One region of the Porcibacter vitabionis genome, then DNA from elsewhere that is predicted to be linked to it. Evidence: predicted binding sites of a transcription regulator. Region 1 holds the regulator's gene; the other holds the start of a gene.

The links. Region 1 encodes NrdR, which represses ribonucleotide reductase genes. Its sites were predicted from a motif close to CACAANATNTTGTG; they were not measured.
Region 2: nrdD (anaerobic ribonucleoside-triphosphate reductase) is a predicted target of NrdR. The motif match lies at 2,712-2,725, and genes of this name have one in related genera.

What each region holds. Positions count from the first base shown of each region.
Region 1 is NZ_JBJYZD010000022.1:5-4,439, forward strand. It holds gene ychF (redox-regulated ATPase YchF) at 298-1,395, shown strand; gene nrdR (transcriptional regulator NrdR) at 1,448-1,897, shown strand; gene rpiB (ribose 5-phosphate isomerase B) at 1,949-2,416, shown strand; gene efp (elongation factor P) at 2,542-3,099, shown strand; gene ACKX2L_RS11305 (hypothetical protein) at 3,181-3,390, shown strand; gene ACKX2L_RS11310 (aminoglycoside 6-adenylyltransferase AadE) at 3,985-4,435, opposite strand, start outside.
Region 2 is NZ_JBJYZD010000009.1:46,066-50,500, forward strand. It holds gene nrdG (anaerobic ribonucleoside-triphosphate reductase activating protein) at 1-26, opposite strand, end outside; gene nrdD (anaerobic ribonucleoside-triphosphate reductase) at 248-2,569, opposite strand; gene ACKX2L_RS07870 (purine-nucleoside phosphorylase) at 3,010-3,822, opposite strand; gene ACKX2L_RS07875 (phosphopentomutase) at 3,836-4,435, opposite strand, start outside.

The sequences.
Region 1 (4,435 bases):
CATTTGATGACCTCCATTTGTATGCGGTAATCCCTGTTACCATTTGTCTTTTCCGACTTGTAGTATACAGGTAAATCCACGAACCTACAAATCGGAGGTCATTACATATTGTCTAAAGAATGCTTGATATCAGCGGATTTCAGGCATGCTAAAAATGAAACTACATTGTAAAGAGCCTCTGATTAGTGTATAATACACTAGTTGTTTTAGGGGCTTCTTTAGCTTAGAAAGGAGCCTTAAATGGGAAAACGTGCAAAGCTCATAAAATAAAGACTTTTTAAGGAGATATAAAACATTATGAAACTCGGAATCGTGGGCCTTCCCAATGTAGGGAAAAGTACTCTTTTCAACTCGCTGACCAAAGCCGGCGCACTTGCGGCAAACTATCCTTTTGCTACGATTGATCCGAACGTTGGCATCGTATCCGTACCCGATCATCGCCTGAAGGTCCTGACGGATATGAACCACAGTAAGAAGACCATTCCTGCAACGATTGAATTTGTGGATATTGCCGGCCTTGTCAAGGGAGCAAGTAAGGGCGAGGGCTTGGGAAATCAGTTCCTGGCCAACATTCGTGAGTGCGATGCCATTGTTCATGTGGTACGCTGCTTTGAGAATACCAATATTATTCACGTCGATGGCTCTATCGATGCTCTTCGTGATATCGAGACCATCAATCTGGAACTTCTCTTTTCCGATATGGAGATCCTGGAACGCCGATATTCCAAGATCAAAAAGCAGTCCATTCAGGATAAGAGCCTGAAGCCGGAAGTCGAAATGCTGGAGCGTCTTCGTCCTTTCCTTGAAGATGGAAATATGGCCAAGGCCTTTGAACTTAAGAATGAGGAAGAAGAGGCAGCATTCAAGCAATATAATCTTCTGACAGCAAAGCCTGTGATCTATGCCACCAATGTTTCCGAGGAAGATCTGGCGGATGACGGCGCTTCTAATCAGGAAGTGAAGAAGGTTAGAGAGTATGCAGCCAAGGAGGGCTCCGGTGTCTATGTGGTATCTGCTGAGATCGAAGCCGAGATCTCCGAGCTGGATGATGACGAGCGTGCGGATTTCCTGGCTGATCTCGGCCTGGAAGAGTCCGGCCTGGATAAGATGATCAAGGCTTCTTATGATCTCCTGGGCCTGATCTCATTCCTGACCACAGGAGAGGACGAAACCAGAGCCTGGACTATTAAGAAGGGAACCAAAGCACCTCAGGCTGCCGGAAAGATTCACAGCGATTTCGAGAGGGGCTTCATTTGTGCCGAAGTATGTGCCTACAGCGACCTGGAGCGGCTGGGCAGTATGTCTGCCTGCAAGGAGGCCGGCCTGCTTCGCCTGGAAGGTAAGGACTATGTCGTTTCTGACGGCGATGTCATCACCTTCCGTTTCAATGTATGATTGATTCAATATTTCTGTTTTACCATTATCAACTTACGAGGATCCTTAAACGATGAAATGTCCATTTTGCGGAAATAATGATACCAGTGTGATTGATTCCCGGCCGGCGGACGACAATACATCCATACGCCGCCGTCGTTCCTGCGAGAAATGCGGCAAGCGATTCACGACCTACGAGAAGGTCGAGACCATTCCCCTTATTGTCATTAAGAAGGACAATAACCGCGAGCAATATGACCGTTCGAAAATCGAGAAGGGCGTTCTCCTTTCCTGCCACAAACGGCCGGTTTCCGCGGATCAGATCCGCGAACTGGTAGACAGCGTGGAGAAGGAAATCTTCAGCCGCGAGGAGCGGGAGGTTGCAAGTTCTGAGATCGGCGAACTTGTTATGAAAGAATTGAAGTCTCTGGATTCTGTTGCTTATGTCCGCTTTGCGTCGATTTATAAGGAATTCAAGGACGTGGATACTTTCATGGAGGAACTGAAGAAGCTGCAGGATTGAGCATTCGTTCTTTAAGGGGAAATATAGACCAATACGGGAGAGGAGAAGAAATTGAAAATCGCAATCGGAAATGATCATGCTGCTGTAGAGATGAAGCAGGAAATTCAGGCTTATCTCGAAGAAAAGGGCTATGAGGTGATTAATTTCGGAACGGATACCAAGGAGAGCTGCAATTATCCGGAATATGGATGGAAAGTGGCAGAGGCTGTAAAGAACGGTCAGGCGGATCAGGGGGTTTTGATCTGCGGAACCGGTATCGGGATCAGTCTGGCTGCCAATAAGGTTCCCGGGATCCGGGCAGCGGTATGCTCCGAGCCGGTTTCGGCAAGGCTTGCCAAGCAGCATAATAATGCGAATATCATTGCTTTTGGAGCAAGAATTGTCGGTTTAGAAGAAGCCAAAGCAATCGTAGATGCCTTTCTGGAAGCTGACTTTTTGGGCGGTCGTCATGCAAAGCGAGTGGATATGATTACAGAGATCGAGGAGAAGTATTGCAGCAGAGCAGGTAAAAATGATTGAAAATTTTATCGAATTACTGTAGAATAGATTAGTAATCGTGCGTATTGCTAAGAATAAACCGAGATGGTCAATTCGGACGGATACGTCCTGAGAATAAAAATGTGTGTTTTAAGGAGGAAAATCAGATGATTTCAGCCGGCGATTTTAAGAACGGTATTACACTTGAGTGGGAGGGCAAGATCTGGCAGATCGTAGAGTTCCAGCATGTTAAGCCCGGTAAGGGTGCAGCTTTCGTACGTACAAAGCTGAAGAACATCATCGATGGCGGTGTTCGTGAGACCACTTTCCGTCCGACCGAGAAGTTCCCTACTGCCCGTATCGATCGTAAGGATTATACCTATCTCTACAAGGATGGGGATACCTATAACTTCATGGATGCAGAGACCTATGATCAGATCTCTCTGACTGCTGATGAAGTTGGCAACACTCTTGATTTCGTTAAGGAAAACGAGACCGTTAAACTGGATTCCTACAACGGTAATGTATTCGCTGTTGAACCTCCTCTTTTCGTAGAACTTGAGATCACAGAGACGGAGCCTGGCGTTAAGGGAAATACTGCAACGAACGCAACCAAGCCGGCAACTGTTGAGACCGGAGCACAGGTTTATGTACCTCTGTTCGTAAATACCGGCGATAAGATCAAGATCGATACCCGTACCGGTGAGTATCTGTCTCGTGCATAATAGTAACAGGATCTAATCATTTGACGTGGGCTGCCTTTCTTAAGAAGGGCGGCCGGCGTCTTTCTTTTTCGAGGCATGAAAATGGCAGAAGACTTTTGTAAATTGCCCTTATCTGAACTTCTTCAGGATCGGTCTATATTTCATATCTTCGATGAGGAATTTCAGAAAGCAGGCTGGCTGGATGTGACTGCACTATTGAACTCAGAGAGCCGGATCCAGGATCTTTATGATGATAAAACGGTACCGGCTGAGGTGCTGGATCGGATCGTGGAACAGGTGAAGGCCCTGTAGTTTGCACAGAATATTAGGTCAGTTTACAAGGAACTACACGCAGACCGTGAAACGGGCTGCTGACAACAAACGGCGGTATGCTCCCGGAGAGGGCAGCATACCGCCTGTTTTGTTGTCCGGGGTTTCCAAAGGGGTGCCCCCTTTGGCACACGACTTTGCTTGCAAAGTGTAGTGTGTTATACCTGCTGGCGTGGCTGACGGGGGAAACGGGGTGCGGTGCTTCTTGCGCCCCGTTTGCTCCGGCAGGAAAACAGGCTGAATTTTTGCGAATGGGAATGAGCAAAAAATCGGCCTGTTTTCAGAGAACGGCGGCAGGTATATGAAAGCCCCCGTCCCTCGTCCTACGCTCCGACTTGTGGACAAAGTGTCCCGAAGTTGTGGCCACACTCCCGGAAAAGTAGCAGGACAGCGGGCAACCGTCAAGGCTGAAATGAACGGGGTTACACCCGGCCTTGACCGCCGCCCGCCGCCCCGCTGGATGGGTGGACAAGGCGGCCAATCCCTCAAAGTGCTTGTCCGCGCTCTTTCTGATTTTGAGGTATTCAGTTTTTCAAAATTGAATAATCAAAATAAATTTTTTCGATTGAAAAAATTTTATTTGTTATCATCTTCAATGCCATATTTTTTCTTTTGCCGAATCACATAATTACTGATTTTTTCATCATATAGTGGATACTGGTAATCCAACTGGCATGCCACTTCTGACGAAACCTCCCGGAACAATGCCATACATTGTTCAAAGGATTCCCACATATGGGGATAGGAATCCATATTATAAGTGGACATAAGTCGTTCCCACAATTCCTCTGGGACATATTGCTTCATAAATTTATAGTTTTTTCCCAAACTGAAATGAAATCCCTGTTTGATACCAATCAGCCAGGAAATCATGCGAAGCAATTCTTTTCGTACTATATCATTCATATGGTCAATAGCAAAAAGAATTTCTTTGCGGCATAAGCCCTTTACTACATATGTTGTAGTATTCCAAAATTCATTACAGCAATCGTCAAACATTCTTTGAGTAGGCTTCTGCAAGTGGTAG
Region 2 (4,435 bases), on a different contig from region 1:
GCATAATAGATTTGACCAAAATTCATGGTGTCATTTCTTCTTTCATTTTTCATTCAATAAGCAGCTGAAAGCTACTCGTAAAACCAGGTCTGTATTTCATGATCTCTCTTATCATAGCACAATTTTTTTGACAGAAAAACCCGGCCTTCCGCTTGGGAAGACCGGGACTTTTCACAAAATTCTTGTATGAACTCTCAATGCCAGATCCTTCAGAATGGCATCCTCCGGGATCCAAGAGGAGGCAGTCTTATTTCACAGACGCATTGACATTCATATCCACATCCGAGAATTCCGGATTGGCTACATGCAGAACACGATCCTTGATCTCCTGGGTACGACCCTGGTTCCAGAACTGGGTTCCGATATAACCGCAGGTCCTTCTGGCAACCGACATCTTGCTCTGATCACGGTTTCCGCAGTTGGGGCATTCCCAGACAAGCTTTCCGGAATCATCCTTTACGATTTTGATCTCTCCGTCATATCCGCAGACTTCACAATAGTCCGACTTGGTATTCAGCTCTGCATACATGATATTGTTATAGATATACTTCATGATGGACAGAACCGCAGGGATGTTGCTCTGCATATTGGGAACCTCGACATAGCTGATTGCTCCTCCCGGAGACAGCTTCTGGAACTCGGACTCAAACTTCAGCTTGTGGAAAGCATCAATATTCTCTGTGACATGGACATGATAAGAATTCGTGATGTAATTCTTGTCCGTCACATGAGGAATGATTCCAAAACGCTTCTGCAGACACTTGGCAAACTTATAAGTCGTAGACTCCATCGGTGTGCCATAGAGAGAATAACTGATATTCTCGGCCTTTCTCCACTCGCTGCACTTATCATTCAAGTGCTGCATAACAGAAAGGGCAAAAGGCTTCGCCTCTTCGTCGGTATGGCTCTTTCCGGTCATCTCCATCGTCATCTCATAAAGACCTGCATAACCGAGGCTGATGGTTGAATAGTTTCCGAAGAGAAGGCTGTCGATCTTCTCTCCCTTTCCCAGACGGGCCAGGGCGCCATGCTGCCAGAGGATCGGAGCGACATCCGAAACGGTACCCAAGAGACGCTCATGACGGCAGCGGAGAGCCTTGTGGCAAAGCTCCAGACGCTCATCAAAGATCCGCCAGAACTCATCAAAGCGGTCGGTTCCCTTCTCCTTGGCTTCCTTCACGGCAGAGCAGGCAACGTCCACCAGATTGATGGTGACAACACCCTGATTGAAACGGCCGTAATACTTATGGGCCCCTTCCTTATAATCCTTGGCATGGGACTTATTTCCGGCATTGCAAAGGCCTTCCGGCTGGTCTTCATTGTCCGGTGTCAAGAAGGACCGGCAGCCCATACAGGTATAGACATCACCCTTCAATTGCTTCATGATCTTTGCGGAAATATAGTCCGGGACCATACGCTTTGCAGTACATTTTGCAGCAAGTTTTGTCAGTTCGTAGTACTTGCTGCCCTCTTCGATATTGTCCTCATCCAAAGTATAGATGATCTTGGGGAAAGCCGGTGTAATCCAGACACCCTTCTCATTCTTGATGCCCTGAATTCTCTGACGGAAGACTTCCTTGGCCAGACGTGCCAGATCATCCCTTGTCTGTCCTTCCGGTACTTCATCCAGATAGATAAACATGGTAACGAAAGGTGTCTGTCCATTGGTGGTCATCAGAGTGACCAGTTGATACTGGATGGTCTGAATACCGGATTCGATCTCAGACTGAAGTCTGTGATCCACGATCTTCATGATCTTGTCTTCATCCAGATCATCGCCGATCTCCTTCCGCTCCTCAATGACCTGCTTCTTCAATTTCTGCCGGCTGACATCAACGAAAGGTGCCAGATGTGCCAGAGAGAAAGACTGTCCGCCGTACTGGTTGCTGGCAACCTGAGCGACGATCTGTGTGGTGATATTGCAGGCCGTATAGAAACTCTTCGGCTTCTCGATCATGGTCTCCGAGATCACGGTTCCGTTCTGCAGCATATCCGAAAGATTGATCAGATCACAGTTATGCTCTCTCTGAGCGAAATAGTCTGCATCGTGGAAATGGATGATTCCTTCCTTATGAGCCTTTACAATATCCTCCGGGAGAAGCACACGATTGGTCAGATCCTTACTGACTTCACCGGCCATATAATCACGCTGGGTGGAATTGATGACAGGGTTCTTATTGGAATTCTCCTGTTTTACCTCTTCGTTGGCCTGATCGATCAGAGAAAGGATGCCGTCATCGGTCGTATTGGACTTTCTGGAGAGCTCTCTCTTATAACGATAGCGGACATACTTCTGTGCAACTTCATAACAGCGCATTTCCATGATGCCGGTCTCTACCATGTCCTGGATATCCTCGACATTGACCGCATGAGGAGAGGCAGCAACTCGTTTTGCAATATTCTCGGCAACTGCCATGATCTGATAGTCATTCATCTGATGGATGCCATCAATCTCATGATTGGCCTTACTGATTGCATTGATGATCTTATTGATATCGAAATCGACTTCATTACCGTTTCTCTTGATCACCCGGGTCTTTACATCATCATTTTTCATTGCTTCTGCCATGTTTCTCTTCTCTCCTCCTGCTATTATTGGCCATCTTTATCCGGCACTTTGAATTTTTCTTCCTCTTCCTGGATCCTGTCAGGAATTATCAGAAAACATCTTCAAAAAACAACTAAATATAGTTTGTTTGATTTCTTTTCGACACTATATCTTGTGACAAGCCTTAATATAGTGCAAAACCGGGAGGATTACAAGGACACAAATTGCCGAATTTTTAAAATTGGGTTTTCCCTTATCATAAGACCGCAGGATATGGGGCTTTGTGGAATTGTCGAACTTTTATTCAAAGCTCTGATACCGCCAAAGATCCCCTCATATTTTCCATATCTTGGGCTTTTTTTGTATAATATTACTATATTTTGATTGCAGCGGTGGGAGTTTCATAGCAGTGAAAAGACACGTAGTCACAAATGGGTGGCAGATGCTTCTGCCACCCATTCTTACATATGAGAAACAAGATCCATGACCAGGCGCTCGAACTCATCTTTTGTCCGATCCGCTGTTTCCTGAACCTCTTTATGATTCAGAGGCTGATCCAGGATTCCTGCAGCCATATTGGTTATGCAGGAAATTCCTGCAACCTTAAGGCCCATATGATGGGCAGCTATGGCTTCCACAACGGTACTCATCCCTACTGCATCTCCGCCAAGCATTCTTAACATCCTGATCTCTGCAGGGGTTTCATAATTGGGGCCGGTCAGCTGGACATAGACTCCTTCCCGGATAGCGACCCCCGTCCGCTTTGCCGACTCTCTTATTTTCTCCTGAAGTTCTTCATTGTATACATGACTCATGTCAGGAAATCTGCTTCCAAGTTCGTCAATGTTCCTTCCGATCAGAGGGCTCCTCACAAATGTGGAGATATGATCCTTGATCATCATAAGATCACCCGGCTTGAAATCCGGGTTGATTCCTCCTGCCGCATTGGTCAGAAGAACTTTTTTTGCACCAAGCAATCCCATGAGCCGGACGGGCAGAACAACATCAGTCATATCATACCCCTCATAGTAATGAACTCTCCCGCTCATCACAACGACTTTTCTTCCTGCGAGTTCCCCGAATATGAACTTCCCCTCATGGCCCGCTACCGTTGAAACAGGAAAATGATCGATATCACGATAGCTTACCTCAGCAACAGCTTTCACTTTTTCCTTCAATCCGCCCAGTCCTGAGCCTAAAGTGATTGCAATATCCGGTTCAAAATCGGTCACACGCCTGATGCAGGCACGACTTTTTAAAAGCTTTTCATACATCCGCTTCCTCTTTCTACAATTTTTCCAAAATCGAATGGCCAATTGTATTCTCAGGCATCTTTACGCCAAAATTATCACAGACACTAGCTCCGATCACGGCAAAAGTATCTTCATCCGGAAGCCTTCCTCCCTCTTTGTAAGAAGGAGACCACGCAATAAATGGAACTTTTTCTCTGGTATGATCCGTTCCTGTGTAAGTCGGGTCGTTTCCGTGATCTGCTGTAAGAATGAGAAGGTCATCATCCTTCATAACTCTCATCATATTTTCAAGACCAACATCGAATTTTTCCAGTTCCTGACCATATCCAACCGGATTTCTTCTGTGGCCCCATTGCGCATCAAAATCCACCAGATTTGTAAAGCAAAGTCCTGTCCAGTCGTGACGTTTTGCATAATCCACGGTCTGGTCCATGCCATGAACAGAAGTCTTGGAACGCACAAACTCCGTGATTCCCTCTCCCACGAAGATATCATTGATCTTACCAACCGAAAGAACATCAAAGCCGCTGTCCTTCAGCGCATTCAGAGCGGTCAGGCCAGTCGGCTTCAGGGCATAGTCATGCCTGTTCGCTGTCCGGATAAAATGGCCCTTCTTTGTTCCGATATATGGTCT